DNA from 4 places in the Thalassospira sp. CH_XMU1420-2 genome. Region 4 is predicted to be linked to each of the others. Evidence: predicted binding sites of a transcription regulator. Region 4 holds the regulator's gene; each other region holds the start of a gene.

Region 1 (8,231 bases), on a different contig from region 4:
TGGCGATTTGTTCGTCGCCAAAATACATCCGCGTATTCAGGCCGATATTAATACCGCGTGCGACAATCCAGAAATTGACATGCGGCGCCATATCCCGACCATTTCGGCCTGTCACCACACCGGGCTTGATGGTTTCAAACCGATAAACTGCGGTATCAAAATCAGTGCCGGTGCGCCCCCAACCACGGAAGTTTGCATCAATCTCGCCCGTGTTCTGGCGATCAAGTTCATGATTGTAGCGCCCATCCGCATTGGCCTGCCAGATTTCAAGCAACGCATCGCGAAGCGGCGTACCCGTCCCGTCAATCACCCGGCCTTCGATGATGATCCGTTCGCCACGGGTGTTTTCATCGGCCATGATATTGGTGAAATTGTTTTCAAAAATATCAAAGCCCGCCTGTTTGGGGATCAGGCCGATATGGACATAGGGACCCGCCGTCTGGGATGCGGTTTCTTTGAGATATTCAAGTGGCTGCACCATGGATCAGTTCCCTTCCAGACGGTTTTCAAACAGGGTCGAACGACGACCGCGCAAGACGATGTCAAACTTGTAGGCAATGGTATCAAGCGGGATTGAGCCATTGAGATCAATCGGCGCAATCAGGCGGTTGATCGCATCTTCGTCGGGAATGACATGCACAATCGGGCATTCCTTGATCAGCGGATCGCCTTCGAAATACATCTGGGTGATCAGACGCTGGGCAAAGCCCGATCCAAAGACCGAGAAATGGATGTGGGCCGGACGCCAGCTATTGACATAGTTGCGCCACGGATAGGGCCCCGGCTTGATCGTGCGGAAAAAGTAATAGCCGTTTTCATCTGTCAGCGCGCGCCCGCACCCGCCAAAGTTCGGATCAATCGGGGCAAGATAGGTATCCTTTTTATGGCGATAGCGCCCACCGGCATTGGCCTGCCAGAATTCAACCAGCGTATGGGGAACCGGGCGATTGTTTTCATCAAGAACCCGGCCATGTACGATGATGCGTTCGCCAATCGGATCGCCATCCTTGGCATAATTGCGGATCAGATCGTTATCGAGCGGACCAAGTTCGTGCTGACCAAATACCGGCCCGGTTGTTTCGGATAACGATCCCTGAAGCGACAACATCGCCTGACGCGGGGAACGCGCGACTGATGTTTTATAAATCGGCGTATAGCCCGCGGGCTGAAGCGTTCGGTCACGCTGATAGAATTCCATTGATCTTCCTCCGCAAAATGTTTGTTCCGGTTTGTGCCGGTCTTGCGAACATCCTGCGCAGTCGATTGCATAAAATAAATGCATGATTTATCATTTAATTCATGAGCAATTTCGATCATTTGGAACTGGACGGGCATGCATTGCGGTTGTTTCTGGCCGTCCTTGAAGAAGGATCGGTAACCGCAGCCGCCGAACGGCTTGGCGTGACGCAATCAGCGGTCAGTCACAATCTGACCAAGCTGCGCCGGATCATGCGCGACCCGCTTTTCACCAAATCCGGGCGCGGCATTGTTGCCACCGCCCATGCCCAAAGCCTGGCCGAACAGGCGCGGTTTCTTCTTGATCAGATGCAGGCCTTTGCCAGTGGGGCAGATTTCAATCCCGCCGATGCCCGCCTGTCGCTGACCATTGCCGCAAACGATCTTCAACGCGATCTGTTGTTGCCCAGCCTGTTTGAAAGCCTTGAAAGGCAGCTTGCCGATATCCGGATGACGGTTGTGCCATCCCTTTTGCCCGGTCCGGCCTTGTTGCGCGAAAATCGCTGTGACCTTCTGATTTCGCCGCGCCCGCCCGAAGGTGTCGATATCGTCCAGAAACGTCTTTTGACCGATCATTACATGGTGTTTTTCGACCCCGAAATGCGCGCAGCCCCGGCAAATGCAGATGACTATATGTCAGCCCGCCATATCACGGTTCGTTACGGCAATAACCGCACCCTAGAATTCGATGATATGCTTGAAAATCAGGGGATTGATCGTAACATCGTTTTGCGGGTGCCGAACTTTACCGCCATTGCCGAATTTCTGCGGGGCAGCCAGATGATCGCAACTTTGCCAAGCCTTTTGCAGCAGCATGCCCTGCGTGATTTTGCGCGTGTGCCCGTGCCACTCGATACACTTGCCGTCAACACCATCGATCTTCCGATCTATATGTGTTGGCACCAACGATATCAGCACGATCCATCACACAGATGGCTTCGTTCCCAGCTTGAAGATGTGGTGGCTGCCAAACTGCGTACCCCATCGAACCGCCCGCTTTCGCAACAAACAGGCTAGACAGCACGTCATGACCATTACCCAGATCATTTATTGGCTTGAATTGGCGGGCGTCGCCGTTTTTGCAATAACCGGCGCGCTTGAAGCATCGCGACGCCAGATGGATGTGGTCGGCTTTGTTCTGATTGCGACCTTTACCGGTATTGGTGGTGGCACCGTTCGTGACGTGATCACCGGGGCGACGCCGGTTTTCTGGATCCGGGACCCAGCCTGGGTGGTGACGTGTATCGGGGCTGCGATCTTTACCTATTTCACGGCTCATCTTGTGGAACGGCGCTATGTGGCGCTGATCTGGCTTGATGCGCTTGGCCTTGCGCTATTTGGTGTAACCGGGGCTGCGATTGGTCTTAATCTTGGTGTTGCGCCGCTGGTTGCGATCATTCTGGGAATGATTTCCGCAACATTTGGCGGCATGGTCCGCGACGTTGTGTGTAACGAAATCCCGCTGATTCTGCGCCCGGAAATCTATATCAGCTGCGCACTTCTGGGGGCGAGCATCTATGTCCTTGGCACGGCCGTTCTGGAATTGCCGCGTGGACCGGTTGCGATCATTGCGTTTTTCTGTGCGTTTTTGCTGCGCGCCTGTGCGATCAAATTCAAGCTGAGCTTCCCGGTTTATAAAGCGCGTCCCGGCCGCGAATATTAAGCCATATGCAGGTGTTTTCAGCCGACGCCTTTGGCCTCACCACATCCATAGTGAGTTAACTGACTTTATCGCGCAACAAGGCTGATGTTTGGCTGATACCCAGCATAACTTTTGACAAATGCCCGGTAAGCCTTGTCATTCGACAATCAGCTGCACCCGATCACTTGAAAAGGCGGTGACACCATATTCGATCGGCACCCCGGCAGAATCGACATCGATGCTTTCCGTTGAAATAACCGGGCGGTTTTTGGCCTGTTTCAACAGGCTTGCCACACGTGATGACGGCAAGGCAGCCGAAATTCGCGTTGTTTTGCGGCTGTAATCATCAATGCCAAATCGTTTGAAGGCCTCGGTCAGGGATTTGGTTTGGGTGAAGATGTCAACGATGCCGTCAAAACGGGCTGCCGGCATGTAGCTTGTCGCCACAGCCAATGGAATGCCATCGGCCTCGGAAACGGAAAACAGTTCGATCACGCGGGTACCGGGTTTGACATCAAGACAATTGGCGACCGTTACATTTGCCTTCAGCACCTCTGAGGAGATCAGCCGTTTATCGGGAAGACGGTGGCGCCCCGATACGATCTGGGAAAAGCGGGTTTTGGATCCCAGCGGATAATCCAGAATCTGCTCCTGGACAAAGGCACCGCGACCCTGTTCGACGCGCACCACATGACTATCGACAAGTGCCGCCATCGCACGGCGCACGGTATGCCTGTTCACGCCAAACCGGCGCACCAGCTCCATCTCCGTCGGCATTTTATCACCGGGTGAAAACACACCTTCGGCAATATCAGCCAGAAGCTGTTTTTCAATTTGTTTCCAGATAGATAGTCCCGGCTCCCAATCCATCACTTTCCCCGTTCATAAAACTTTCACCGCAAGACCTTTGCCAAGCTCGATGAATCGTCTTATAACGTGAATATGTATAGACGTCTAGACAAATTTTGAATTTGTCGACTTGCTGGAAAAGGATCAGACAGATGACGGCGCATACCGCCCGGACAGACGGGCCCGCCCAGGATCACAATCCCCTTCATCAGAACCAGACAGAGCCTGTTGATCAGGCGACCGCTGCGCGGCAACGCTGGATGTCGGTTCTTGCACGCACGCCACGTGCGACTCTGGAAAGCGAATGGACCACCCGTTATGGCGATCAGAATTGGTCCCTGTTGCGCGAACCACAGATCGGCATGGTGATGGTACGTGGGCGCGCCGGTGGTGCGGGACAGCGTTTCAATCTTGGTGAAATGACCGTAACGCGCTGTGCTGTGACCCTTTCGGACGGCACCGTTGGTCATGCTTATGTCAAGGGTCGCGACCGTTTGCAGGCGCAATATGCCGCACTGTTTGATGCCGTCATGTTACGCGATGGATCGGCCGGGGATTTCATTGATGACCTTGCCAGTGCACAGGCCGATGCCAAACGCGACCATGCCCGCAAAGTTGCCGCAACCAGAGTTGATTTCTTTACCCTTGTCCGCGGAGAAGACGAATGACCCTGCAATCCCAGACAAGTGACTTGCTGCCGGGCTTTGATCATGCCGCCTTTGATTCGAATGCCGTTTTCCGGGTTTTACTTGATGCCATGTCGCGGCCCGGGCGCATTTATGACCTGCCGGTTTCGATTGCCACACCTGATGGCCTGAATGCATCGGCCACCGCGACACTCCTTGCCATGGCAGATATGGACACCACCATCTGGCTGTCACCATCCTGCATGACCAAGGCCGCGAACGATCACCTGAAATTCCATTGCGGCTGCCCCATCAGTGATGACGTTGCGCAGGCCGACTTTGCCGTTGCCCGGATTGATGATGACCTTTCCTTCATCACCCGTCTTTCGATGGGCAATGCCGAATATCCCGATCAATCGGCAACCCTGATCCTGATGGTCGATGACATCACCAATGCACCGGCAATGAAACTGACCGGGCCGGGGATCAAGGACAGCCATGACCTTGCGATCAAGAACCTGCCGGCAAGCTTCCATGCCTGGCGTGCGGAAAACCATCACATGTTCCCGTGCGGGGTTGATGTGATTTTCGCAAGCCCGACCCAGATTTCCGCCCTTTCGCGCACCACCCGGATTGAGGTCATTTAACCATGTATGTTGCCGTTAAAGGTGGCGAACGCGCCATCAACAATGCCCACCGGCTGCTTGCCGAACAGCGCCGTGGTGACAAAAAGGTTGCCGAAATCCAAACCGATCAAATCGAACAGCAATTGTCGCTGTCCGTAACCCGCGTCATGGCCGAAGGATCACTTTATGACCGCGATCTGGCCGCCCTTGCCATCAAACAGGCCCGCGGTGATTTGATCGAGGCGATTTTCCTGATGCGTGCCTATCGCACGACATTGCCGCGTTTTGCCTTTTCCAAGCCGATCAAAACCGCGGACATGGATATATCACGCCGCATTTCGGCAACCTTCAAGGACTTGCCCGGCGGGCAGATTTTGGGCCCGACCTTTGACTATACCCATCGTCTGCTGGATTTCACCTTGATGGCCAATGGCGAGGAACCGCTTGATGCGCCATGCGGCGAACATCCGGTGGATGAACATATGCCGCGCGTTCTGGACGATATCCTGAATGACGAGGGCCTTATTCAGGACGAACCTGTTCCGGTTGATGACACTGCACCGGTTGCCGATTTGACCCGCGAACCGGTCAAGTTCCCGGCCGGTCGTGACCTTCGATTACAGAACCTGAGCCGCGGGGACGAGGGATTTGTTCTTGCGCTTGGATATTCGACCCAGCGCGGATACGCCAACAGCCACGCCTTTGTTGGTGAAATCCGCTATGGCACCGTATCGGTTGAAATCGAACCCGAAGAACTCGGCTTTGCCATCGATATTGGTGATATCGAACTGACCGAATGCGAAACGGTCAACAAATTCAAGGGATCGAAAACCAAGCTGCCGCAATTTACCCGCGGCTATGGCCTTGTGTTCGGTCAGAACGAGCGCAAGGCCATTTCGATGGCACTGGTGGATCGTGCCATGCGCGCCGATGAAATGGGCGAACAGATCATGGGTCCGGCGCAGGACAGCGAATTCGTGATGGAACATAGCGATAACGTCCAGTCCACCGGTTTTGTCGAACATATCAAGCTTCCGCACTATGTCGATTTCCAGGGTGAACTTGAACTTGTTCGCCGCATGCGGGCTGAAGTCGAAGAACGACTGGCCAAGCTTGATACTGAGGCCGCCCGATCCCAACCCGAAGCCGCGGAGTAATTCCATGGAACAGACTGTCAATTATTCGGCGGATGGGGCAACGGCCTATAATTTCGCCTATCTCGATGAACAAACCAAACGCATGATCCGGCGCGCATTGCTGAAGGCCGTTGCAATTCCGGGATATCAGGTCCCGTTTGCCGGTCGTGAAATGCCAATGCCCTATGGCTGGGGTACGGGTGGGGTACAGGTAACCGCCGCCGTTATTGGACCGAATGATACCCTTAAGGTCATAGACCAAGGGGCCGATGACACCACCAACGCGGTTTCCATCCGTCAGTTCTTTGCCAAAACTGCCAATGTCGGGACGACTGAAAAAACGGCCGAGGCATCAATCATTCAGACCCGCCACCGCATCCCGGAAAAGGAGCTGCGCGAAGATCAGGTTCTTGTTTATCAGGTGCCGATCCCCGAACCGCTTCGTTTCCTTGAACCGCGTGAAACTGAAACGCGCAAGATGCATGCACTTGAAGAATACGGTCTGATGCATGTGAAACTTTATGAAGACATTGCGCGTCACGGCCACATCGCCACCACTTATGCCTATCCGGTCATGGTGGATGATCGCTATGTGATGGACCCGTCACCGACACCCAAATTCGACAATCCGAAAATGAACGATATGGCGGCCCTTCAGCTGTTTGGGGCGGGACGTGAAAAACGCATCTATGCCCTGCCGCCCTACACCAAGGTCAAAAGCCTCGATTTCGAAGATCATCCGTTCGAAGTCCAGACCTGGAAAGATGAATGCGGCATGTGCGGTGCCCGCGACAGTTACCTTGATGAGGTCATTCTCGATGATCAGGGCAACCGGATGTTTGTTTGCTCGGACACCGATTACTGCAGTGAGCGGCAGGAAGCCGGCCATCGCGGCCCGCAACATCATGACCAGCCGCTTGGCAAGGCAGCACGCGAAAAGGCAGCAGAATAATGACCCAGATGATCAATCCGCTTTTGCGTGTGGACAACCTGACCATGATGTATGGCGACCGGGTTGGTTGCAAGGATGTCAGTTTTGAACTTCGCCCGGGTGAAGTTCTTGGCATTGTTGGGGAATCCGGTTCAGGCAAATCCACTTTGCTGCGCAGCATTTCCGCCCAGCAAGAACCGACCAAAGGGACGGTCAAATACAATACCCGCATTGACGGCGTGTGTGATGTCTATCAGATGTCCGAAGCCCAGCGCAGGCTTTTGATGCGCACCGACTGGGCGTTTGTGCATCAAAACCCGCGTGACGGGTTGCGCATGAATGTCAGCGCCGGGGCCAATATTGGCGAACGCCTGATGGCGATCGGGGATCGTCATTATGGCAATATCCGCAGCAATGCGGACGCCTGGCTTGGCAAGGTCGAAATTGCGTCCGAACGCCTTGATGATCTGCCATCGACCTTTTCGGGTGGTATGCAGCAACGTTTGCAGATTGCCCGCAACCTCGTAACCAGCCCGCGCCTCGTTTTCATGGACGAACCCACGGGTGGGCTTGATGTTTCTGTTCAGGCCAGATTGCTCGATCTGCTGCGCGGGCTGGTTCACGACCTTAATCTTGCGGTGATTATCGTCACCCACGATCTGGCGGTTGCCCGGCTTCTTTCGCACCGGTTGATGGTGATGCAACAGGGCAAGGTGATTGAACATGGCCTGACCGATCAGGTGCTTGATGACCCGCAGCATCCCTATACGCAGCTGCTTGTTTCTTCCATTCTTCAGAACTGACCGGGGCGGGAAAATGTCTGAAATGCTTCATGCTCAAAACGTCGCCAAAAGCTTTACGCTCCATACCCAGGGTAGCGTAACCATTCCGGTTTTTCAGGGTGTTGATTTCACCCTGTCGGGTGGGGAATGCATCGCGCTGACCGGTGAGTCGGGTTCGGGGAAAAGTACCTTTATGCGCATGCTTTATGCCAATTACACGTGTTCTGACGGATCCATCAAGGTGTTCCATGATGGTGACTGGCTTGATATCACCACCGCCAGCCCGCATTCGATCCTTGAGGTGCGCAAACGCACCATGGGCTATGTCAGCCAGTTCCTGCGCGTGATCCCGCGTGTGCCGACCCTTGAAATCGTGGCCGAACCGCTGGTCGCTCTGGGTACT
Region 2 (8,231 bases), on a different contig from region 4:
CAACGAACAGCATGGCAAAGACCATTTCGTTAATGGCGCGGAAGGAATCCATCAAACGGCGAACAGGCTGATAAACCCAGACCGGCACGATATTTTCAGAGGATAGAATGCCAAACGGGATCGAACACACGATTGAAAGCGCCGTTCCCCAGATCGCGATCTGGATGGTGATCCACATTTCTTCGACATAGGTCTTCCACATCAGGAAGTCCGGCGGAAAGAAACCTTCTGCGAAATCGACCATATTGCCGCTGTTTTCAAACAGGGCCATCGGGCGCATATCCGCACCTTCCCACGACATGGCCAGAAGACCAAGAATGACCGCCCAAAGCAAAAAGCTTGATGCCGAGCGTTTCAGGTCCCTTGGCGGAAGCTCCGTTGCGACAGATGACGCGGAAGAAATGCTGCTATTCATCATGTTAATCCCGGATGGTAAATGCAAACAGGGAGCACACGGTCCGTGCACTCCCTGTCGAAAGATCGATTACTCGTAGGAAACGAGGATTTCGAGTTCAGCCAGTTTCTTGTCGATTTCAGCAACGCGTGCTGCTTTTTCGTCTGCTGACAGTTCTTCGGTGTTCTGGATTTTCAGCTTGTTCTTATACAGCTCAAGCTGACGGATCGGGTAAAGCTGCGCGTTCGAGCTTTCCATGAATTTGCCCATACCGTCCTGGATACCTGCCAGAACCTTGTTGGCACCTTCAACGTCGCCCATACGACCATACCCAAGGAAGAAGGCCTTGATTTCGGATTTCAGTTCGCGCGACAGGTCCTTGCGGTAAACCATCGGGTCAGACGGGATCAGCGGCGAGGTCCAGATCACTTTGACCTTTTCGGTGATTTCCGGCTTGTTCATTTCGGTACGTGCGAGCTGCTCGGAATTGTTGGCAGCAACATCAACCTGCTTGTTGGCGGTCGCCATCAGGTTGGTTTCGTGGTTCGCATTGCGAACGGTCTTGAAGCAATCCTTCGGATCAACACCGTTCTGCGCAAAAACGTAATAGGTCGGAACCAGGAAGCCCGAGGTCGAGTTCGGATCACCGATACCGAAATTGAGCGAGCCATCACATTTCAGCATGTCGGCAAGGGTATTGAGCTTGTCGTTATCAGCCTGGGTGATGATGTGGGAATAATATCCGTTCGAACCATCGGATTTGGACGTCTGAACGAAAACTTCACCACCAGCACGGTCAACGGCTTCCATCGCCGACTTGTTGCCGAACCAGCCAACATGAACCTTGCCAAAACGCATGCCTTCGATGATGCCGGCATAGTCCGGGGCAAAGAATGCCTCGATTTCCTTGCCGAGCGCCTTTTCCATGTCGTCGATCATCGGCTGCCACTGGGCTTTTAGGTTCGAGCTCGACTCAGTCGAGATGAAGCCGAAAACCAGTTTTTCCGGGTCCTGTTCGAGCGGCTTGTACTCAACATCAGCAGCAGCAATGCCCGATGCTAGCAAGGTTGCAGCCAATGCTGCAGATGCAATTGTCTTGGCGATCATAAGAAGTCCCCTGTCAAATATGAATTGGACGTGTGTCGATGAGGTAAGGCAGTCAAAACGTGACCCGGCTAGCTTGTCGCGATGGCCAGATCCTTTTTCGCAACCGGCTCAATCGCGGGACGTGTTTCATCCCCGGAACCATCTGCAAAAAGCTCGGAAGAATATTCGCCATACAATTCGCGCAGGAATTCCGGCGTCAACTGGGTGGAGGGCCCGTCAAATACGACAGCACCATCGCGCATGGCGATGGTGCGTTTGCAATAGTCTTTTGCGTAGTCAACCTGATGAAGGGACACGATCACGGTCACGTTGTCTTCACGGTTCACACGATCAATGGTATTCATCACCTTGCGCGAGGATGCCGGATCAAGCGACGCGATCGGCTCATCTGCAAGAATAAGACGCGCACCCTGGGTGATGGTCCGGGCAATTGCTGCGCGCTGTTGCTGCCCGCCGGAAAGATTGCGGGCCTTTTTGGTCGCATGCGCATCAATACCGACACGATGCAATGCGGCCATGGCACGCATTTTTTCGGATTTGGTAAACAGGCCAAGTGATCCGCGCCAGGCCGGGACACGCCCCAAAAGCCCCATCAGCACATTGGTCAAAACCGACAGGCGGCTGACCAGATTGAATTGCTGGAAAACCACACCGATTTCTGCGCGCACCTTGCGGGCGCCGCGCGAAATCTTGCCATTTTCCTGAATTGTTTCGCCAAACACGACGATCTTGCCGCCGTCGCGATCACCGCGCAGCAATCCGGCAACATGGCGGATCAATGTTGATTTTCCCGAACCGGAAGCACCGATAAGCGCAACCATTTCGCCTTCCCGCACCTGTAACTTCACATTTTTCAGTGCGCGTTTGTCACGGGTAAAGCTTTTGTTCAGCCCAGAAATATCTACAACCAGCATCAAGAAATCGCCTGCATGTGTTTCGCTGGATGACGAAGCTACGCATGAATGGCGACTCTACGGTGACACTGATGTTACAGTTCGATGATTACGGCGCTCTGTTTACGCCAACAACAATCAAACTTGTCTATACATCAAATATATTTTCAGTAATTTCAAAAATACATCGATGCAGATAAATCACATTTAAAATGATTTTCTAAAAATATGAAAATAATCCCGCATATCTTAAAATAAAAATCTGCACATGCACCATGACCTGTGCAGATTTTCATTCAAAATATATCGTTATTTATTTTACTTGATTGCTTCGATTGCGAACATCACATCATCTTCGATTTCAAGGCCGTCCACTTCAGCAATGGCGCGCGCTGATTTCCCGCGCCGTCCCGGAAGACGCACACCGTCTTCGGCGGCAATTTCATTAGCAATCGCAGCAAGATGACCCATGACACCGGCCCCGCCCGTCGAAGCCGGATCAATTGCAATGATCATTTGGCCCAAAGCAGGCGGCTTGCCCTTGTCATCAAACAGGGATGATGACTGATGACCGAATTGTGCCCCGGTGAGACCGGCTGCGAGAAGTTCGACCATCATTGCCAATGCTGCACCCTTGACGCCGCCAGCAGGGACCATGGTTCCATCCAGTGCCTTGACGGGATCGGTTGTCGGGTTCCCGTCCGTGTCAAATGCCCAGTCATCGGGAATTTCGACACCCTTTTGCTTTGCCGCCATGATTTTTCCGCGTGCGACTTTCGACAGAGCAAGGTCAATGATCACAGGATCGCCTGCACTTCCGACCGGCACCCCAAAAGCAATCGGGTTGGTCCCGAACATCGGGCGCCGACCGCCCCACGCCGCCATTGCCGACGGGGCATTGGCGAACATCATCGCCGCCAAACCCTGCTCTGCAAGGCGTTCGACCGTCAGTCCCATAACACCGGCATGATGGGATTTAAAAATTGATGCAACAGCAATCCCCTGCTGGCGGACCATGTCAGGCAAATGATCCATCATCAAATCCAGCGCCGGATAAGCAAACCCGTATTGCGCATCAATCCGCAAAACACCTGGTGCCGACTTTTCCATTTGCGGCGTGGCATTGCCATCGACTTTTCCTGCGCGGGCCTGTGCGGAATAGGCCGGAACGCGCCGGAAACCGTGACCACCCTGTCCGGATGCTTCTGCGGCAACCAGCGCGGTCGCAACGGATGCTGCATTGTTCCGGCTGACATTGCAGCGCATCAAAGTATCGCAAACAAGCGTATGAGCATCTGACAGGGAAATTTTCATGATGGATCTGACCTTGGGTAACAGCGGAAAACGCCATGGGCGGGATTGCTGTTACAATAAGCCGATGCCCGGTCAACAGGCAAAGGTGTTTTACCGTTTTCTTGCACTGCACATCATATGACCTGTCGGCGCAAACATCTGAAGTTGTGCTAAAATCCTGCCTTAAACTTTCGATACGTTTCATCTTCATCAGCCACAGCCAACACAGGGATAGTGACATGCGCACCACAAAACCGATCATGTTTTCCGCCGTCGCGATGACAGGCGCGCTGCTTTTGTCTGCATGCAATACGACCGGACAGATGAATACCGTGGGTGCCTGGAAAAATGTCACGGGCAAGGACTGGCACCTAACCATGCTGTCCGATGGCGGACAGACATTTACATTTACACCGACATCGCCAATGCAACCCAGTGCTGTCTTTTCAGAGGATGGAAAGGTTAACGGGTCTTCGGGCTGCAACAGTTATTTTGGCACCTATGATCAGGATGGCAATCAACTGACATTTTCGCCACTCGGCGCGACCCGCAAGATGTGCCTTAATGGCGCGATGGCGATCGAGGCAGCTTTTAACAATGCGACAACTCAGGTCACGCACTGGAAACTTGGCAATGACCAACTGGTTCTGATTGACCGGGATGGCAAAACCATCATGACGTTTACAACCAAGGCCCCGTAAGCCAATAAACGGCTTGATGAACGCAAACAAAAAGGGCGCCGTTTGGCGCCCTTTTGTTGTTTCCGACGATGTTTTCGATCGCTTTCAAACCGGAAATCAATCAGTCGTCGGTTTTGGTTGCTTCGGATTTCGGACCGACTGCTGCCGGTTCGGTGCGCAGCCCCTGAATGATCGAGAAGCAGGCCAATAACAGCACAATCGCAAACGGGAAGCCGGTTGATACGGCCATCGCCTGCAACGAGCCAAGCCCGCCACCCAACAGCAATGCGATCGCAACCAGTCCTTCGAAGGTGCACCAGAAAACACGCTGGGGAACCGGTGCATCAACCTTGCCGCCAGCAGTGATCGTATCGATCACAAGCGATCCTGAATCCGATGATGTCACAAAGAAAACAATCACCAGAATAATGCCCAAGAATGACGTGATCGCATGCATCGGCAATTGTTCAAGCATTGTGAACAGCTTGATCGGAAGACCGGCTTCGGCGATGGCAGTTACACCTTCGCTGACCATGTGAACGGCAGTACCGCCGAACGCCGTCATCCAGAAGACACATACAAGTGACGGAATGATCAGAACACAGGTGATGAATTCACGCACTGTACGCCCGCGCGAAACACGCGCGATGAACATGCCAACAAACGGTGACCAGGAAATCCACCATGCCCAATAAAATGACGTCCATCCCTGGCTGAAGTTGGTATCAGCACGACCAACCGGGTTGGACAGGGCCGGAAGATATTCGACATAGGCAACAAGAGACGTAAAGAACCCCTTGATGATATCCATGGTCGGACCAACCAGAACCACAAACAGCAACAGCATGGCTGCCAGTACCATATTGATTTCCGACAGACGTTTGACCCCGGCATCAAGCCCGGCCAAAACCGAAATCAGCGCAACACCGGTAATGGCAATGATCAGAAAGACCTTCGATCCGTCGGTCACTGAAATCCCGAACAGGAAATCAAGCCCGGCATTGGCCTGCTCAGCTCCAAAACCGAGGGACGTCGCAAGCCCGAACAGGGTGGCAAATACTGCAAGAATATCAATAACGTGACCGGTCCAACCCCACACACGTTCGCCAAAGATCGGATAGAACACCGAACGCATTGTCAAAGGCAGGCCCTTGTTAAAGGAAAACAGCGCCAAGGCCAGCGCGACCGTTGCGTAAATTGCCCACGGATGAAGTCCCCAGTGGAAAATGGTTGCCGCCATTCCAAGATCAAACGCCGCATCGGCATCACCGACCGCCGCACCCAAAGGTGCCCAGTCCGTACGCATGCCATCATCGCCGAACGCAGTGCCCCCGATCGAGGACGAGAAATGCGAAATCGGCTCTGATACGCCATAGAACATCAAACCGATGCCCATACCGGCCGCAAACAGCATCGCAAACCAACCCGAATAGGAATAATCGGGTGTCGCATCTGCGCCGCCAAGACGGACCCGTCCAAGCGGTGACACAATCAGAAACAGACACAAAATAACAAAAATGTTGGCCGCGGACAGGAAGAACCAGTCGAAGGTCGACGTCAACCAGCCGCGCAGGTCATTGAACATCGGCCCGACACTTTCCTGAAAGGCCAGTGTCAAAAATACAAATGCAACAATCGACAACCCGGAAATCATGAAGACCGGGTTGTGCACATCAAGACCAAACGGTCCGATCTCTGTCTGGATATTGTCCTGACCGATTTCATAATCGGTCTCGATCGGGTTCGCTGCACCATCCGGGCTTTCAATGCCCGTATCAGCTTCTGACCCCATTTCAAACTCCCTAGCTTCGTGATTAAACAGCTACCCCTAGCCGTCTTTACTCAAAGGCGTGATTGTTTAACGCACCAGGAACACGGATTGATCCGCGTGTGATGCAACATATCCGCCATGAGATGAAAAAATATGGTCGGCAATGCCGGGAATATGCGACGCCATAACGATCATATCGGTGCCAAGCTCATCGGCTTTGCGCACCAAAATCTTGCTCAGATCTGTTGCCAGATCATGGGCAATTTCCGCATCCGCAGAGACTTTCAACCCGGATTTGCCGGCTGTTTCCCGTGCGAAATCCGACAATTTTTGTTCGAACTCTTTGGGGCTGTGCGCCACCGAAGACGGGGTATTTGTCCCGACCGCAAGGAAACAAAGTTCGGATTTGTAATGTGTTGCCAAATCGATGGCCGTTTGAATGGCCTTTTCCATTTTGTCGATATGGGCCAGATCCACCGGCACAAGCATCTTCTGATACATTCATTCCTCCGTTGTGTGCACGCAAATATACGTGCCAATCCTTCGGTCGAAATCAAAGTTCAGAGATGATAACAGGTCATTGAATACAAATCAAAAATGGGCAGAACCGGAAAAAATCAAAGATATTTGGCAATCATATCGTAACTTAAAATAACACAATATCACTACACCCATGCCAAACATGACTGAAGTGATTTACGATTTTCACAACGGATAAGATTTATTATTTATGATCCGACAACAACATCATCGAAATGGTGGAAAATATCAGAGTGCAGGGCTACGCGGATCACGGAACATAACAGCGCGCAGTCATTCCTGATTGACCATACGAGTGATGGCCTGACACACATGGGCAAAGCCGTCCTTGGCCCCGGGGCTCATATATCTGGCACGGAGCCAGCCATGGATCATTTGTGGTTCTTCCCGGTATTGAACCCAAATGCCTGCCCGCGCCAAGCGCGCGGTATATTCACGTCCGTCATCACGTAACGGATCGAAATAGGCTGATGTTATATAGGTCGGCGGCAACCCGCGAAGATCATCCACGGACAAGGCATGCGCCACCGGATCATCCATCGGCGCTTTCAAAACATCGCGGTAATAAATGACATCATCGGTGCTTAAACCCGGGGCACTGGCCATTTGGCCGTAACTTGGCCAGTTAAGATCCCCGCCAAGTGCCGGATAAATTAAAACCTGACCAAGAATGCGATTCCCAAATCCGTCATCCCTGGCCCTTAATGCCAACCCGGTCGCCAACATGCCGCCCGCACTGTCCCCCACCAGAACGATCTTTTTCCCCGCCATCAGCAAACTGTGCATCACGGTGTGACAGTCTTCATGCTGTGCAGGCCAGATATATTCGGGTGCCAACCGGTAATCGATTGCGGTTAGTTCTGCCTGCGCACTTTCTGCAATATCGGCACAGATTGCATCATGGCTGTCACATGATCCAACCACGAACCCGCCACCATGCATGTAAAGAATTCTGTGCGGCGTACCAAGGGTTTCCGGACGAAAATGGCGCACCGGAACCGTTCCGATAACATCGTCCTGAATATGCATACCATCCGGACGCGCACGCCCAAAATACGAACATAACACATCATACCAGACGCGCTGCTGTTCGATCCCGGCGGCAACCGCATCAGGTGGATAAAGGCTGTCGCATTTGGCAATGAAAGCACGGATACCCTCTTCTTCGGGCATCGGGTCATAACTGATATCGAATGAAACCGGGCCGGAATCCGACATTTGGAAACCTTTGCGTGTTGGGACCCCTCAAAACTAGCGCGGTTTTCCGACCTTTAAAAGGGTTCTGTCGTATCAGAGTGAAATGCTTTCCACACAATCCTTCAAAAGCTGCGCACTGCGGCCGAGACCTTCGAGTTCTTCTGCCGCAAGATCCGGCATCAGGTCCTCCGATACGCCGTCCGCACCGATCACCCGTGGAATCGACAACGCAACATCGCGCACATCCCCGATCTCGGCCATGACACAGGAAACCGTCAGGACATCATGCTGATCACGGGCAATGGCCTTGATAATCCGGGCCAGTCCTGCACCAATCCCGTAATAGGTTGCGCCTT
Region 3 (8,231 bases), on a different contig from region 4:
TCGACCCGGGCACCAAGACACCAGTCCCCGGCGGCGATCACGCGCCCGTTCATACCGTTCAGATGGCTTGAACCCAGTGGCTGTTCGGTTCGCGCATAGCGCCAGCGATGGGCCTGCACCGAATGCAATTGCGGCAGTTTGACGCCACTCACATCGCGCAGGGCAGCCAAAAGATTTTCAATTACGCGGTCCTTGTCATCTTCGAGATGGTCGCGCGACCATTGCGGACTGGCATGAAGAACCCAGGGGTCGGGACGGCGCCGGTGGAACAGATCATCTGACTGTGTGCTGCGTGCTGCCCAACTGATTGCCGGGGATGGATGCAGCATGGCATCAAATGCCGTCGGAAGTGGCTGTTCAAAGGCCGCCATCACCGCCCAGCAAGGTGCGGTAACCACGTCACCAATCGCGTCATAACGCGCTGAAAGTGGCCGCAACAATTCAGCCGTCTGCGGGGCAGGGGCCGTTACGATAACCCCGTCAAACGGGCCGAATTCCCCGTCCAGATCGTCATGAAGAACAAAGCTTTTTCGATCAAGCTGTTCAATTCTGGTGATGCGGTGCTGTTTGTGAATGGTAAAGGCATCGACAAGCGGGCTGATCAGTTTGTTCATTTGCGGCGCGCCCTGATACCAGTGATCAAGCGCAAGGTTCCCGGCACTTTGCATGGCGGGAATTTCGCCATGATGCAGGTTCGGTTTCCAGTTCTGGGCGGCGTTATGCGATGCGGCCTGTTCCAGATAGGCGACAAAACCGGGATGCCGGGCGGTAACATATTGCGCACCGTGATTGAAATGACCGAAATCGGTTCGCCGTGATGCCAGTCTTCCGCCCAGACCACGGCTTTTTTCAAAGACGGTTACGTCCATTCCGACCTTGTGCAAAGTGCTTGCAGCTTTCAGTCCGGCCATGCCTGCGCCGATGATGGCGATGCGGATTGATTTCATCTGACAGCCCCGATGATGTGGTGTTGCGACAATTCAGCGGTTTGATTCTGATACGCAAGACGGGGCGGGTTGGAGCAGTCATTGCCACAAGATATTTATGAAACTGTCACGCCCGGGTCATCAAACCGTTACAACAAATCAGCAGGTTGTCTGATCTGTCGAACCATTTACCAAGGGGGAATTATGCGTTCTTCATTGATGGCAACTGCTGCTATTTCCGTACTTTTGACGGCCTGTGCCGGTACTAAATCAGATCACGCGATGATGACCGAAAGTGTTGCCAACGCGGGCGCACACCCGATCAAGATTGTGCCGATGGGCGAATATCGCACCGGCATGCTCGACGAGGGTGCCGCAGAAATCCCGGCATTTGACCCGGTGTCCAAACGCATCTTTGTCGTCAATGGCGCGGACAAGGCGATTGATATCCTTGATATGTCAAACCCCGACAAGCTTTCCAAGCTTGGCGCACTTGAACTTGCGACCTGGGGCAAGGGCGCAAACAGTGTTGCGGTGAAAAACGGGGTCGTTGCCGTCGCGGTCGAGAATGAAAACAAGCAGGCCCCGGGCAAGGCGGTGTTTTTTGATACCGAAGGCAACTTTATCGCATCGGTAACAGTCGGTGCATTGCCCGACATGATCAAGTTTTCGCCCGATGGCAAATATGTCCTTGTTGCCAATGAAGGCGAACCCAATGACGCATTCACCAACGACCCGGAAGGCAGCGTTTCAATCATTTCGATTGCCGGTGGCGTCGATGGTTTGAGCGATGCCAATGTGCGCACGGTTGACTTCAAGTTCCTGAATGATGCGGAACTGCCATACGGTATGCGGACATCCAACCCGGGTACGTCAAGCGTCGCCCAGGATATCGAGCCGGAATACATTGCTGTTTCAGGCGACAGCAGGACCGCCTTTGTGTCGCTTCAGGAAAACAATGCAGTCGCCATCATCGATATCGAAACCGCGACGGTCAAACATGTGGCCGGTCTTGGTTTCAAGGACCATTCGGTTCATGCCTTTGATGCCAGTGACAAGGACGGCAAGATCAATATCCGCACCTGGCCGGTGATGGGCATGTATATGCCCGATACCATTGATGCGATTGAGATTGGCGGCAAGGACTGGATCCTGATCGCCAACGAAGGCGATTCCCGTGACTATGACGGTTACAGCGAAGAAACCCGGGTTGGCAAACTGACCCTTGACCCGGTTGCCTTTCCGAATGCTGACACTCTTCAGAAAGACGAAAATCTTGGCCGGTTGAAAACGACAACCGCACAGGGTGACACCGATGGTGACGGGGATGTTGACGTTATTTACAGCTATGGCGCGCGGTCATTCTCGGTTCTGAATGCCAGCGGTGAGATGGTCTTTGATAGCGGCGATGCGTTCGAGCAGGTGCTGGCGGCGAAATACGCCAATGTCTTTAATTCGTCAGACACCGAAAATTATAGCCGTGACAATCGTTCCGACGACAAAGGCCCGGAACCCGAAGGCATTGCTGCGGGGTATGTCAACGGCGTTCCTTATGCCTTTATCGGCCTGGAACGGCAGGGCGGCTTTATGGTCTATGACCTGAGCAATCCGGCCAACCCGCAATTTGTCACCTATCACAGCGATCGCCGTTTCTCGGGCAATCCCGAAGCAGACACCGCAGGCGAACTGGCACCCGAAGGCATGCAGTTCGTTGATGCCAAGGACAGCCCGACCGGGAATGCCATGCTGGTGATTGCGTCCGAAGTATCGGGCAGCACCAAGGTCTATGACCTGAAATAAAACCCGATGAGACGCATCGGGCAGACACAGGGAAAGCCGGGTTCAGCCCGGCTTTTTCTTTTATGATCAGGTCATGGTAAAATGTTTCAATCCGAAGGCAATATGGACTAAACTCCGCGCACGGTCAGGAACATGACCGATTGATAAAGGGGAGTTCGGGACTCTGACTACGCGACGTGAACCTCATATTCTGGTTGTCGATGATGATCAGGAAATCCAGAAGCTTTTGAAAAAGTTCCTGCTGCAGCATGGTTTTCGCATCACGACCGTTTCAGACGGCAACGAGATGCACCGTGCCTTGCGCGACTGGAAGATTGATCTGGTCATTCTGGACATCATGCTGCCGGGCGAAGACGGGTTTGCGTTATGCCGGGATGTCCGGCGCACATCCAAGGTGCCGATCGTGATGCTGACAGCGGTGGGTGAGGATACCGATCGTATTCTGGGGCTTGAACTTGGTGCGGATGACTATTTGACCAAGCCGTTCAATCCCCGTGAACTTCTGGCCCGTATCCGGGCGGTGTTTCGCCGGTTTGAAACCGGTGCCGTCGGGCCGACCGACAATGAAGTAGCCCCGACCCAGCGTATTATTTTCGGTGAATGGACATTGGATATCGGATCACGTGAATTGCGCGATGCCGATAATGTAGCTGTGCATCTGTCGACCGGTGAATTTTCATTGTTGCTGGCACTGGTGAAAAACAACAAGCGGGCGCTGTCGCGTGAACAGCTTGTTGATATTGTCCGCGGGCAAAGTTCACTGCCATTTGATCGCAGCATCGACATCCAGATCAGCCGTCTGCGGCGCAAGATCGAAAAAGATGCGAAAAATCCCAAACTGATCAAAACCGTTCGCGGGATCGGGTATCAGTTCTGCGCCGATACACAGACGCTTTAGGACTGTGTGATGGCGGACATGTTCGCACAGTTCAGTGATTATCTAAGACGCTACAAACCGCGTACCTTGGGTGGGCGGATCTTTATGCTGATGATGCTGGGCGGCGTGATCATTGCCGTGCTGAGTGCGTTGGCATCCTATTATGTCATTGAACGCAACGAACGGATCAGCCGGGCCTATACGCTGGGCTTTACCATTCGTGAGCTGGCCCGCATTGCCGACAATCCCGAATTTGAAGCCAATATCGTCGATATTGCGGCGCGCGATGGCATGGCATTGCGGATCTTGCCAGCCGATGATCTTGGCACGTTGCTTTTGTTTTCAAGGCCAGCACAACATATCGCCATGCCGGTGCGACTGGCCAATACCGGTTGGCCAACTTCGGTCAAGGTTCATTTCCTGCGCGGGCGCCTGAGTTCCGAACAACGTGCCACCATCGAGGCCACCGAAAACCCCAGCCTGTTTTTTGCGGAATTATCGCGCGAAATGGCGCGTCTGGGACTGGAAGCCCAGCTTGAAATCATGATGCCGTCGGGCAAGCGGCTTTTGATCAGTCATGATGAATTATGGGCCAGCTATTCATCGCCATCGCTTGTGTTTCTGATGTTTCTGATGGGGGTGGTTGCGGTTCTGGCCGTCTTTGCCGCCCTTGCCGATTTGCTGGCCGGACCGTTCAAAAAGCTGACCGCAGCGATCATTGCCCATGGGGACGAGGTCGATGGCCCGCCGGTCGAAGAACGCGGTCCGACCGAAGCCCGGTCAATGGCCGCGGCCTATAACGATTTGCGCGAACGGATTTCGCGCATGCTGGGCGATCGTACCCGCATGCTGGCGGCAATTTCGCATGATTTGCGCACACCGAGTACCCGCCTTCGTCTGCGCGCCGAATTCATTGAAAATGATGAATTGCGCGAAACCGTTCTGCGCGATCTGGATGAAATGGACAGTCTTTTGAATGATGCGCTCGATTTTCTGGGCGACTGGATTCAGAAAGAAGAAGAACGCACCGTTGATTTCGTTTCCGTGCTTGAAGCGATTTGTGATGACTATGCCGATCTTGGCCGTCCTGTCAGTTTCGACGGTCCGCAGCCATTGCAGTTTTCATCGGTTCATACGGTGTTTGGCGGCGGGGATGAGCCCCATTCATTTGATGGCAAACGCAGCATTCGATTGACCTGCCGACCGGGGACATTGAAACGCGCCTTTACCAACCTGATTGAAAATGCCCTGAAATACGGTCATCGCGCCAAGGTCAGTCTGGAAGCAACAGCGGACAATGTTCTGGTGACCATCCGTGACGAGGGGCCGGGCATTCCTGTCGAACATCAGGACAAGGTTTTCCTGCCATTCTATCGTGTCGAAGGATCGCGTGCGCGCAGCACCGGGGGCAGCGGGCTTGGACTGTCGATCGTCAAAACCGTGATTGACGCCCATGACGGACGGATCAGCCTGCGCAATATGCCTGGCAAGGGGCTTGAGGTCACCATATCGCTGCCGCGGCGGATCATTGCGGCCAACTGAACCGGATGGCAGAAACAAAAAAAACGGTCCGCATATTCGGGCCGCTTTTTTAATGACCGGCAGGTTTGACGCGCCGGTAAAAGAAGAATGGCGGGTGGCCCCCAGAACCACCCGCCAGTCAGATCAGATCCGCAACTCGGTTTCCGGGTCAAACAGACTGATCTGAGACATGTCGGCCGAGAAGGTCATGCTCTCGCCCGGTGTCGGTGCGCGGTCCGGACGGACACGTGCGACGATTTCTTTGCCGGCAATGTCGATCACTGTCATGGTGTCGGCACCGGTCGGTTCGATCACTTCGACCTTGCTGTCGAAGTTGACATACTGGCTGCCCGGTTCGTCTGAGCCGGTGCGCTTGTGTGTCAGGCCTTCCGGGCGGATGCCAAAGACGACTTTCTTGCCGACATAGGCCTTGTAGCTTTCCGGTGCTTCGAACAGCGGCAGGGTAATCGGACCGCCATCACGTTCGATGGAAACGGCAAGCTTGCCACCATTGTCGATCAGGGTCGCATCGACAAAGTTCATGGACGGCGAACCGATGAAGCCGGCAACAAACATGTTGTTGGGGCGCTCATAGATGTTCTGCGGCGTATCGAACTGCTGAAGAATACCGCCTTTCATGACCGCGATGCGCGATGCAAGCGTCATGGCCTCGATCTGGTCATGCGTCACGTAAACGATGGTCGAACCAAGACGCTGATGCAGTTTCTTGATTTCGGTCCGCATATCAACGCGCAGCTTGGCATCAAGGTTGGAAAGCGGTTCGTCAAACAGGAAGATGTCCGGATCACGCACAAGCGCACGGCCCATGGCAACGCGCTGGCGCTGACCACCGGAAAGCTGCGACGGTTTGCGATCCAGAAGCGGCTCGATCTGAAGCAGCTTGGCGACATCGGCAACGGCCTTGTCACGTTCCTGTGCCGACACACCGCGGATTTCCAGACCAAAGGTGATGTTCTTGCGAACCGTCATGTTGGGGTACAGCGCATAAGACTGGAACACCATGGCGATGTTACGGTCTTTGGGGTGTACGTCGTTGATGACGCGGTCACCGATGCGGATTTCCCCGCCGGTCGAGCTTTCCAGACCGGCAATCAGGTTCAGAAGGGTCGATTTACCGCAACCTGACGGACCGACAAGGACGAGAAACTCGCCATCTTCGATTGCCAGATTGATTTCCTTGAGAACTTCGACAGGGCCAAAGGCCTTGCGAACTTTATCGAGGGTGAGTGATGCCATTTGCTTATCCCTTCACCGAACCGGCGGTCAGGCCGCGGACGAAGTATTTGCCTGCCAGGACATAAACCAGCAATGTCGGAAGACCGGTCAGCAGGGCTGCTGCCATATCGACATTGTACTGTTTCACGCCGGTAGTGGTGTTGACGATATTGTTGAGTGCGACTGTCATCGGAGCGTTTTCGCCAGAGGCAAAGGACGCGCCAAAGAGGAAGTCATTCCAGATCTGGGTGAACTGCCAGATGACCGAAACCACGATGATCGGGGTCGAAATCGGCAGAATGATGCGCCAGAAAATGGTGAAGAAACCCGCACCGTCAATGGTGGCTGCCTTTACCAGTTCATCCGGGATCGATACGTAATAGTTCCGGAAGAACAGGGTGGTGAAGCAAAGGCCGTAAACGACATGGACCATAACAAGGCCCGGGGTCGAGCTGGCAAGGCCGAGCTTGCCAAGAACCTGTGACATCGGCAGCAGAACGACCTGGAACGGAATGAAGCACCCAAACAGCAGGAGTGCAAACACGATGTTGGCACCTTTGAACCGCCATTTGGTCAGTGCATATCCGTTGATCGCACCAAGGAAGGTCGAAATCAGAACGGCGGGGATCGCCATTTTGACCGAGTTCCAGAAATAGACTTTGATCCCGGTGCATTCCACACCGACGCAGGCTTCGTTCCATGCATAATTCCATGCATCAAACGTCACCACCCGCGGCAGCGAAATCAGTGATCCTTCGCGGATTTCGTCAAGCGACTTCAACGATGTTGAAATCATGACGATCAGCGGGAACAGATAATAGGCTGCGAACAGGATCAAAACGAGATAGAGCAAGCCGCGCAGCACGGTGTTTTTCCAGCCTGCGTCGTGGCTATAGGTCTGAAGATCAGCCATTTTTCTTGCCTCCGCGCAGTTCGGAATACAGGTACGGCACAATGATTGCCATAACGGTTGCCAGCATCATCATTGCACTGGCCGCGCCAACACCAAGCTGGTTGCGCTGGAATGCCATGGTGTACATGAAGGTTGCCGGAAGATCCGATGCGTAACCCGGACCGCCACCCGTAAGGGCGATGACCAGGTCAAAGCTTTTGACGGCCAGATGGGCCAGAACGACGATCGCACTCAGGAAAACCGGGCGGATCGACGGAATGATAATGCCGAAATAGATACGGGGCAGGCTGGCACCGTCCATATAGGCTGCGCGAATGATGTCCTGATCGACGCCGCGCAATGCCGCAAGGAACATTGCCATGACAAAGCCCGATGCCTGCCAGACAGCCGCGATCACAACCGTGTAGATCGCCATGTCCGAATTGACCAGCCAGTCGAACTTGAAGCTCGTCCAGCCAAAATCATGCATCATGCTTTCAAGGCCAAGGCCCGGATTGAGAAGCCATTTCCAGACGGTACCGGTCACAATGAAGGACAGGGCCATCGGATACAGGAAGATCGTGCGAAGTGCGCCTTCGGCGCGAATACGCTGATCAAGAAGAACTGCCAAGAGGCACCCGATGATCAGGCAGGTCACGATAAACAGACCGCCAAAGACCAGAAGGTTTTCAATGGCAACATGCCAGCGTTCCATTTGCCACAGGCGTTCATACTGTCGCAGGCCTGCCCAATCCCATACAGGAAGCATGCGCGACTTGGAAAACGCCATATAGCCCGTCCACAGGATAAACCCGTAAACGAAAAACAGGGACGCAGCAAAGGACGGTGCAACAACGATCTTGGAAAGATGACGCTGGATGCGGGCCGTCAGGTTGCTTTCGGTGCTTTGAGAAGCCCCCATACCCTTTGCCTCAAAAGTTAAAGTAGCGGGAAGCAGGCCCCGGAAACCGGGACCTGC
Region 4 (8,231 bases):
GCGGGCAATGCCGGTACCGAAACCAGCCCGTGGATCAGCATTCTTCTTGGCTTCGGTTCTGTCGCCCTGCTTCTGGTCGCAGGACGGTATCTTTTGCCGCATCTGTTTCGCTATATCGCGTCGCTTAAAAACCCGGAACTGTTTGCGATTGGCACCCTGTTCGTTGTTCTTGCCGCCAGCACCCTGACCGAAGTTTCCGGACTTTCGATGGCACTTGGCGCGTTCATTGCCGGTGTGATGCTGGCCGAAACCGAATTCCGCCATCAGATCGAAGCCGATATCGCGCCATTCCGTGGCGTTTTCCTGTCGCTGTTCTTTATGTCGGTCGGGATGTCGGTCAATGCCAATGTCGTCTATGAACAGTTTGGCAGTGTGCTGCTGTGGCTGATTGCATTGCTTCTGATCAAGACGGCCGTTCTGTTTGTCTTGTCCTTGGCGATCCGGTTTGAACGGGGTTCGGCCCTTCGTGTTGCGATGAGCCTGGCAGCAGGCGGTGAATTTGCATTCGTCATGTTTGCACTGGCGGCCCAGAATGGTGCAATTCCGCGTGATCTTGCCGCGATGCTGATCCCGGTGGTTGCCTTGTCGATGGCATTGACACCGACCCTGATCAATCTTGGTCACCGGATCGAGGAAAAGCTGCACCCCAAGGAAGACGACCAGCTTGGCCCGATCTCGGATGAAACCGAAGGCATCCACCAGCATGTTCTGGTCATCGGCAGCGGGCGTGTTGGTCGGGTTTTGGCGCGTCTTTTGAAAACCCGCGATATTCCGTTCATTGTTCTCGACAGTGATGCCCAACAGGTATCGCGCGGCCGTGCAGAGGGACTTCCCGTATTCTTTGCCGATGGGTCACGCCCGGAAACATTCCGCGCCGCCCACACCGATGAAGCCCGTATCGCGGTTGTTGCCATGGGTAACCCGCATGCAACCGAAAAGACCGTGGCGCTTCTACGTCAGCATTATCCGCATCTCAAGATCTTTGCCCGCGCCCAGGACATCACCCATATCGGTCCGCTGTCGCGCAGCGGGGCCGATGCGGCAATTCCCGAAGTACTGGAAACCGGCCTTCGGCTTTCGGATCATGTGCTGTCGGCCTGTGACGTGCCACAAGAAGACATTGATGCCGAAATCGCCAAGTTCCGGCGCGCCGACATGTTGTTGATGAACGAACTGGCACCAAGGACCCAGCGTAAAAAAGCCCCGGAACCGGCACAAGCAGCACCGGCATCAGAAGTCGCACCAGAGACGACATCATCCGCGGCACCTGCATCCGTGGCATCTGCATCCCCGGCGACCGCGAAAACAACAAAGGCATCTGGCACGGCTGCGCAAACCGCAAAACCCAAACCGACGGCAAAGAAACCTGCGTCGCGTGCCATGCCAAAGAAAGCAACCGCGCGCAAGGTTGCGACAAAACCCGCCGCAACCAAAACAACGTCGGGCAAAACCACATCGGCCAAAAAAGCAGCGCCCCGCAAACCGGCGACAAAGACAGCGTCATCAGACAAATCGGCAACATCCGGGTCAAAACGCACCACACGCGGCAAAGCTAAAGACAGCTAAATGCAAAACCCCCGCGGCCTGTGGCAACGGGGGTTTTGTTTGATCTGAGTGTCAGAATTTTTTCCGACGAGCCATCCAACTAGCCAGCAGCCCGGCCTTGTGGCCGGATCAATCAGGCCGCAGTTTCCGAGTCCAGCGCATAGCCGGCTGCCCGAACCGTCCGGATGATGTCGCGGGTACCTTTGACATCATTCAGGGCCTTGCGCAGGCGGCGGATATGCACATCAACCGTGCGGGTTTCGACATAAATGTTCGGCCCCCAAACAGCATTCAAAAGCTGCTCGCGGGAGAAAACACGCCCCGGATGTTCAAGGAAGTAACGCAGAAGACGAAATTCGGTCGGACCAAGGTGGATGGCCTTGCCATTACGGCTGACGCGATGGGCGGCAAGATCCATTTCGATATCGGAATAGACCAACTGCCCTTGTGGTTGCGCCGGACCGGATCGGCGCAGAAGTGCGCGAATACGTGCCAGCAACTCGCCAATCGCGAACGGTTTGGTGACATAGTCATCAGCACCGGTATCAAGGCCGCGAATGCGATCCCCTTCTTCGCCGCGCGCAGTCACCATGATGACCGGCAAATCGCGGCTTTCGGGTTTGCGGCGGATCTGACGGCAAACCTCGATCCCCGACATGACCGGCAACATCCAGTCCAGAAGGACAAGATCAACATGCGTTTCAGCAAGAATTTTCAACGCTTCGTCACCGTCACCGGCTTCGACAACCTGCATCCCCTCACGTTCGAGGTTGTAGCGCAACATGGTTACGATTGCAGCTTCGTCCTCGACGATAAGAACCGTTGGGTCCATCTTCCTATGCTCCAGTGTCACTCATTCGGTTCGACAACAGCAAAGTTCGCTGCATCATTTTTTGGCCGGTCGATTGCCGGCAGGTCTTCGCCCTTGATCCGGTAATAGATCGTTTCGGCGATATTGGTGGCATGATCGCCAATACGTTCGATGTTCTTGGCGATGAACAGCATGTGGGTCGATGCCGTAATGTTGCGCGGATCTTCCATCATGTAGGTCAGCAATTCGCGGAACAGCGAATTGTACATGTCATCGACTTCCTGATCGCGCGCCCAGACGCGTTCCGCCTTTTCGGCGTCACCTTCGATATAGGCGTCGAGAACATCTTTGATGATTTCCTGTGCAAGCTTGCCCATATTCGGGATCACCTGGACCGGACGGATCGGCGGGATCTGGTTCAGGACCTGGGCACGTTTGGCAATGTTCTTGGCCAAATCACCAATACGCTCAAGATCATTGGACAGCTTAAGCGCCGTCACGACCTGACGCAGGTCATCAGCCATCGGCTGGCGCAGGGCCAGAAGACGGACCGCAAAGTCCTGCACTTCCTGTTCGAGAACATCGATACGATGGTCTGAAAGAATGACTTTTTCAGCCAGTTCCGAGTCACGCTTTACAATAGAGCGGATCGCAGAGATCAGCTGACTTTCTGCAAGCCCGCCCATCTGCGAGATGATGTTGTTCAGACGGGTCAGTTCCTCGTCGAACGAACTCACGATATGTGTTTTGTCGTCAGCCATTTATGCGTTCTCCTCGTATCGCTTAACCAAAGCGACCGGTAATGTAACCCTTGGTGCGGTCGTCTTTCGGGTTGGTGAAGATCTGATCGGTTTCACCAACTTCTACCAGCTTGCCAAGGTGGAAAAATGCGGTCCGCTGCGATACACGCGCAGCCTGCTGCATGGAGTGCGTCACGATCACGATCGTGTAGTTCGAACGCAGTTCGTCAATCAGCTCTTCGACCTTTGCCGTTGCAATCGGATCAAGTGCCGAGCACGGCTCGTCCATCAGAATGACTTCCGGGCTGACCGCGACCGCACGTGCGATGCAAAGACGCTGCTGCTGACCACCCGAAAGACCGGTAGCGGGCGATTGCAGGCGATCTTTGACTTCCTTGAGAAGACCGGCACGCTCAAGCGAGGTCATGACAATTTCATCAAGTTCGTCACGCGAATTGACCAGACCATGAATACGCGGGCCATAGGCCACGTTGTCATAGATCGATTTCGGGAACGGGTTCGGTTTCTGGAACACCATCCCGATACGTGCGCGCAGCTGAACAACGTCGATCCGCTTGTCATAGATATCGCGGCCATCAAGGGTCACCTTGCCATTGATGGTCACACCATCAATCGTGTCGTTCATGCGGTTCATACACCGCAGGAAGGTCGACTTGCCACAACCCGACGGGCCAATCAAAGCGGTAACCTGACGTTCGACGATATCCAGATTGACATCGAACAGCGCCTGGTTGTCGCTATAGAAAAGATTAAGGTCACGTGCCGTCATTTTCGGGCTTGCGACCGACGGCTCTGCCGTCATTGCGCTCTGGGATACAGCAGCCATTTTACCACTTCCGTTCAAATTTTTTGCGCAGATACACAGCCAGTCCATTCATCAGGATCAGGAAGGCCAGCAACACCATAATCGCTGCCGAGGTTTTCTCGACAAAGGCACGTTCCGGGCTGTCTGCCCACAGATAGATCTGGACCGGCAGAACCGTTGCCGGATCAAGTGCACCACCCGGGATATCAACGATGAAGGCAACCATGCCGATCATCAAAAGCGGTGCCGTTTCACCAAGTGCCTGTGCCATCCCAATGATCGTCCCGGTCAGAATGCCCGGCATCGCCAGCGGCAGCACATGGTGGGTTACGGTCTGAACCGGCGAGGCACCAAGACCAAGGGCCGCCTGGCGTATTGACGGCGGAACCGCCTTGATCGCTGCACGCGACGCAATGATGATGGTCGGCAAGGTCATCAGAGCCAGGGTCAAGCCGCCGACAACCGGGGCCGAACGCGGCAGATGCATGACATTGAGATAGACCTCAAGACCAAGCAGACCGAACACAATCGACGGCACAGCAGCAAGGTTGTTGATATTGACCTCAACAATGGTCGTGAACCGGTTCTTCGGTGCGAATTCTTCAAGATAGACCGCGGCAAGAACCCCGATCGGGAAGGACAGGGCCAAGGTTACAAGCAGGGTATAGAACGACCCGACAGCCGCCCCCCAGATACCGGCAAGTTCCGGCTCGCGGGAGTCACCACTGGTAAAGAAGCGGGCATGGAACTGCTTTTCGACCGCACCGTCTTCGACCAGTGCATTGTACCATCCGATTTCCTGGTCATTGAGACGACGGCTGCTTTCATCAACTTCGGCATCGATATAGCCTTTGTTGAGCATGTCGAAATCGTCACCGGAAATCAGCCAGATCTTGCGGGTCTGCCCGATCAGGTTCGGGTTTTCCATAACCCGTTCACGCAGATCATAGGACGCACCACCTGACACGATGCCATACAGATCACGGCGATCGCGGCGGCTGGTTACTTCGGGGAACCGTTCACGCAGGGACTGCTTGATCAGGCCGTCAAAGTTGGCCTTGCCGATAACGGCCGGATCACCCGTCCTGTCAGGATCGATTTCCGCCGGATCAAAGTGAACTTCAAGCTGAATGTAGGTCTGGAAGAATGCGCTATAGCCTTTGGAGACAATAGAGAAACCCAGAACAAACAAGGCCAGAAGCGCAACACCGATCGCGCTTAGTCCATAGATTTTAAAACGACGCTCAGCTGCGTAACGCTTTTTGATGTTACGTGCGATCTTCGGGCTGTCCCAGTCTACGGGCTTGTGCATTTTGTCCGAAATCACCTTTGCTGCGGCTCTGTCTTCCATAAGGGATGCCATATCAGTCATATTTCTCGCGATACTTCTGAACTACCTTAAGGGCAAATACGTTCAAGCCCAAGGTGACAAGGAAAAGAACCAGCCCCAACGCAAAGGCTGAGAGGGTTTTTGCACTGTCAAATTCCTGGTCGCCGACCAGAAGAGTAACAATCTGCACAGTCACAGTCGTCACGGCCTGAAGCGGGTTGACCGTCATGTTGGCTGCAAGACCTGCGGCCATCACCACAATCATCGTTTCACCAATTGCGCGCGACACAGCCAGAAGAACCGCACCGACAATCCCGGGCAAAGCCGCCGGGAAAATCACGTGGCGGATGGTTTCGGATTTGGTTGCGCCCAAACCATACGACCCGTCACGCAGCGATTTGGGCACCTGTGACATCACATCATCCGAAAGCGACGATACGAACGGGATGATCATGACCCCCATGACAAGCCCCGCCGCCAGCGCGCTTTCCGAACTGACATCAAGACCAAGGATCGCACCATTGTTGCGCAGGAACGGCGCAACCGTAAGGGCTGCGAAAAAGCCGTAAACAACAGTCGGAACACCAGCCAGAATTTCCAGTGCCGGTTTGGCAACCGCACGGAATTTCGGGGATGCGTATTCCCCCATATAAATGGCCGAGAACAATCCAACCGGAACTGCAACACACATTGCAATCACGGTAATCAGAAGCGTTCCGACAAACAGCGGAATGGCACCGAATGCGCCTTCGGATGCGACCTGGTCGGCGCGAATGGCCGTCTGCGGGCTCCATTCCAGACCGAACAGGAATTCAAGCGGGTTGATCTTGCTAAAGAAGTGCAGTGCTTCGAACAGAAGCGAAAACACAATTCCGACCGTAGACAGGATTGCAATCGCCGAACAGGCAATCATCACCCAGCGCGAAATGCGTTCGACGTTGTTGCGTGCGCGCAGTTCCGGCGAAATTTTGCGATAGGAAAGCGAAACCCCGATAACCGCACCACACAGCATCACGACAATCAGTGCTGCGTTGGCAATCGACTGCAAATTCGCAAGACGGCGACCGGCATCGACAACTTCGGGTGAAACAGTCAGATGCTGACCATTCCCCGCCGCAATCAACGAAATGCTGTTGAGTGCAAGCGACAGCTGACCGCTGTCAGATGTGATTTCTGCAGGCAGATCGGCAATGATCATCGCTTCGATGACCGATCCCTGGAACGTGTGCCAGACGAACAGCAACAGCAAAGCAGGAAGGCCGCACCACAGGGCAACATATGTCCCGTAATGAGCCGGAAGAGAATGAAGATTGCTGTAGCGTCCACCCGAAAGGGCAACGGCCCGCTGGCGCCCGAAATAGAAGGACAATGCACAAAGTGCAGCAACCGCGAGCAACAGGAAAGACAGGGACATTACGTTAAATCCGTTTGCCAGGTGAGCCTGTAGTAATCAGATGAGAGGCCAATAGGACAAAAACAATAAATTAATCAAGCCTGGAAACAAAGAAACCGATGGCAGCATTAGCCGCCATCGGTTGAAAGATCGCGTTACATGCTCAGCGGCGAAAGGTTCATCGCAGCGTTGCGTACAGCTTCACGCTCGGCGGCATCCATCGGGATCAGACCGCGGTCAGCAAGGTAACCTTCGTCACCGAATGCTTTGTCAGAGGTGAATTCTGCGAGGTATTCTTTCATACCCGGGATGGTGCCGACGTGTGCGTTCTTTACGTAGAAGTAAAGCGAACGCGAAACCGGATAGTCACCAGCCGAGATGGCTTCGAAGGTCGGCGAAACGCCTTCGATTTTCGAACCCTGAAGCTTGTCGCCATTCTGGTCGAGGAAGGAGAAACCGAAGATGCCAAGCGCGTCGTGGTTTGCTTCAAGCTTCTGAACGATCAGGTTGTCGTTCTCACCAGCTTCAACATAGGCACCGTCTTCACGAACGCCGGCGCAAACTGCTTTGTGCTGTTCTTTGTTGCTGTCTTTCAGAGCAGCAATCGCCGGGAAGGCATCGCAAGCTTCTTCGAGTACCAGCTCGGTGAAGGCATCACGGGTACCGGAGGTCGGCGGCGGGCCGAGAACTTCGATTTTAACGTCCGGCAGGCTCGGATCGATTTCCGACCAGGTGCTGTAGAAGTTGTCTACAAGCGACTTGCCGTCTTTGGACGGAACGGTTTTGGCAAGCGCCAGGAAGATCTGTTCTTTGGTCAGATCGATTTCAGGTGCTTCGTTCGAGTTCGACAGAACGATACCGTCGTAACCGACTTTAACTTCGGTAACTTCGGAGATGCCGTTCTTTGCACAAGTTTCAACTTCGGACTTCTTGATGCGACGCGAAGCGTTGGTGATGTCCGGGTGCTGTTCGCCAACACCTGCACAGAACAGCTTCAAACCACCGCCAGAACCGGTCGATTCAATAACCGGGGTTTTGAACGAGGTGGTTTTACCGAATTCTTCTGCAACTGCGGTTGCAAACGGGAAAACGGTGGACGAACCAACGATACGAATCTGGTCACGTGCCTGGGCAGCGCCAGCAAAGGCAACGCTCATCAGCGCCGCAACAGCAAGAGTCTTCTTCATGGTATATTCCCCAATGGTTGTTCCACTTCGGAACGGTGCAACGATCTGCGAGGCGGACTCTAACGCTGGGTGCTTACGGTATTGTGTCGCTTTTGTTAACGTTATGTGACAACGTATCAGAGCAGTAAAAACGCCGTGATTTATCGATAAATATCAATGATATAAAAGAATCACGGCCCGGCAGAAATCACGTCAAATCCGACCGGTTTTCTGCCTTGGCGGGCCAATTGGCGACACACTGTAACAAAAACTGTCACATTTGATGGTTCCGGCTGATCGGGCAAAGATGCGGCCACACGGTTCAGGAATAATCCCGGCGCCCTCTTTACATGACAGGCAATCCACGCAACTGTGCATCAGGGACAGCAAAACGCCGCTCGCACGACCGGGCGGCATCAT

What was found. Region 4 encodes PhoB, which activates phosphate uptake and scavenging genes when phosphate is short. Its sites were predicted from a motif close to TNTCATAAAACTGTCA; they were not measured.
Region 1: the regulator PhoB is predicted to act here: its motif matches at 3,759-3,774, upstream of phnF (phosphonate metabolism transcriptional regulator PhnF).
Region 2: the regulator PhoB is predicted to act here: its motif matches at 2,490-2,505, upstream of phnC (phosphonate ABC transporter ATP-binding protein).
Region 3: the regulator PhoB is predicted to act here: its motif matches at 1,041-1,056, upstream of WA429_RS13515 (choice-of-anchor I family protein).

Annotation. Positions count from the first base shown of each region.
Region 1 covers NZ_JAYMEG010000002.1:1,037,338-1,045,568, forward strand. The annotation lists gene pcaG (protocatechuate 3,4-dioxygenase subunit alpha) at 1-481, opposite strand, end outside; gene pcaH (protocatechuate 3,4-dioxygenase subunit beta) at 485-1,198, opposite strand; gene WA429_RS09440 (LysR family transcriptional regulator) at 1,300-2,253, shown strand; gene WA429_RS09445 (trimeric intracellular cation channel family protein) at 2,264-2,899, shown strand; gene phnF (phosphonate metabolism transcriptional regulator PhnF) at 3,035-3,748, opposite strand; gene phnG (phosphonate C-P lyase system protein PhnG) at 3,880-4,395, shown strand; gene phnH (phosphonate C-P lyase system protein PhnH) at 4,392-5,000, shown strand; gene WA429_RS09465 (carbon-phosphorus lyase complex subunit PhnI) at 5,003-6,136, shown strand; gene WA429_RS09470 (alpha-D-ribose 1-methylphosphonate 5-phosphate C-P-lyase PhnJ) at 6,141-7,067, shown strand; gene phnK (phosphonate C-P lyase system protein PhnK) at 7,067-7,849, shown strand; gene phnL (phosphonate C-P lyase system protein PhnL) at 7,863-8,231, shown strand, end outside.
Region 2 covers NZ_JAYMEG010000002.1:1,049,589-1,057,819, forward strand. The annotation lists gene phnE (phosphonate ABC transporter, permease protein PhnE) at 1-415, opposite strand, end outside; gene phnD (phosphonate ABC transporter substrate-binding protein) at 485-1,501, opposite strand; gene phnC (phosphonate ABC transporter ATP-binding protein) at 1,570-2,415, opposite strand; gene WA429_RS09520 (Ldh family oxidoreductase) at 2,713-3,708, opposite strand; gene WA429_RS09525 (META domain-containing protein) at 3,927-4,388, shown strand; gene WA429_RS09530 (BCCT family transporter) at 4,489-6,159, opposite strand; gene WA429_RS09535 (universal stress protein) at 6,226-6,639, opposite strand; gene WA429_RS09540 (alpha/beta hydrolase) at 6,952-7,896, opposite strand; gene WA429_RS09545 (L-lactate dehydrogenase) at 7,969-8,231, opposite strand, start outside.
Region 3 covers NZ_JAYMEG010000003.1:815,445-823,675, reverse strand. The annotation lists gene WA429_RS13520 (NAD(P)/FAD-dependent oxidoreductase) at 1-947, opposite strand, end outside; gene WA429_RS13515 (choice-of-anchor I family protein) at 1,131-2,726, shown strand; gene WA429_RS13510 (response regulator) at 2,890-3,624, shown strand; gene WA429_RS13505 (sensor histidine kinase) at 3,634-5,145, shown strand; gene WA429_RS13500 (ABC transporter ATP-binding protein) at 5,269-6,381, opposite strand; gene WA429_RS13495 (carbohydrate ABC transporter permease) at 6,386-7,273, opposite strand; gene WA429_RS13490 (carbohydrate ABC transporter permease) at 7,266-8,174, opposite strand.
Region 4 covers NZ_JAYMEG010000001.1:567,006-575,236, reverse strand. The annotation lists gene WA429_RS02535 (cation:proton antiporter domain-containing protein) at 1-1,566, shown strand, start outside; gene phoB (phosphate regulon transcriptional regulator PhoB) at 1,679-2,377, opposite strand; gene phoU (phosphate signaling complex protein PhoU) at 2,395-3,117, opposite strand; gene pstB (phosphate ABC transporter ATP-binding protein PstB) at 3,140-3,943, opposite strand; gene pstA (phosphate ABC transporter permease PstA) at 3,945-5,234, opposite strand; gene pstC (phosphate ABC transporter permease subunit PstC) at 5,287-6,666, opposite strand; gene WA429_RS02505 (PstS family phosphate ABC transporter substrate-binding protein) at 6,801-7,832, opposite strand.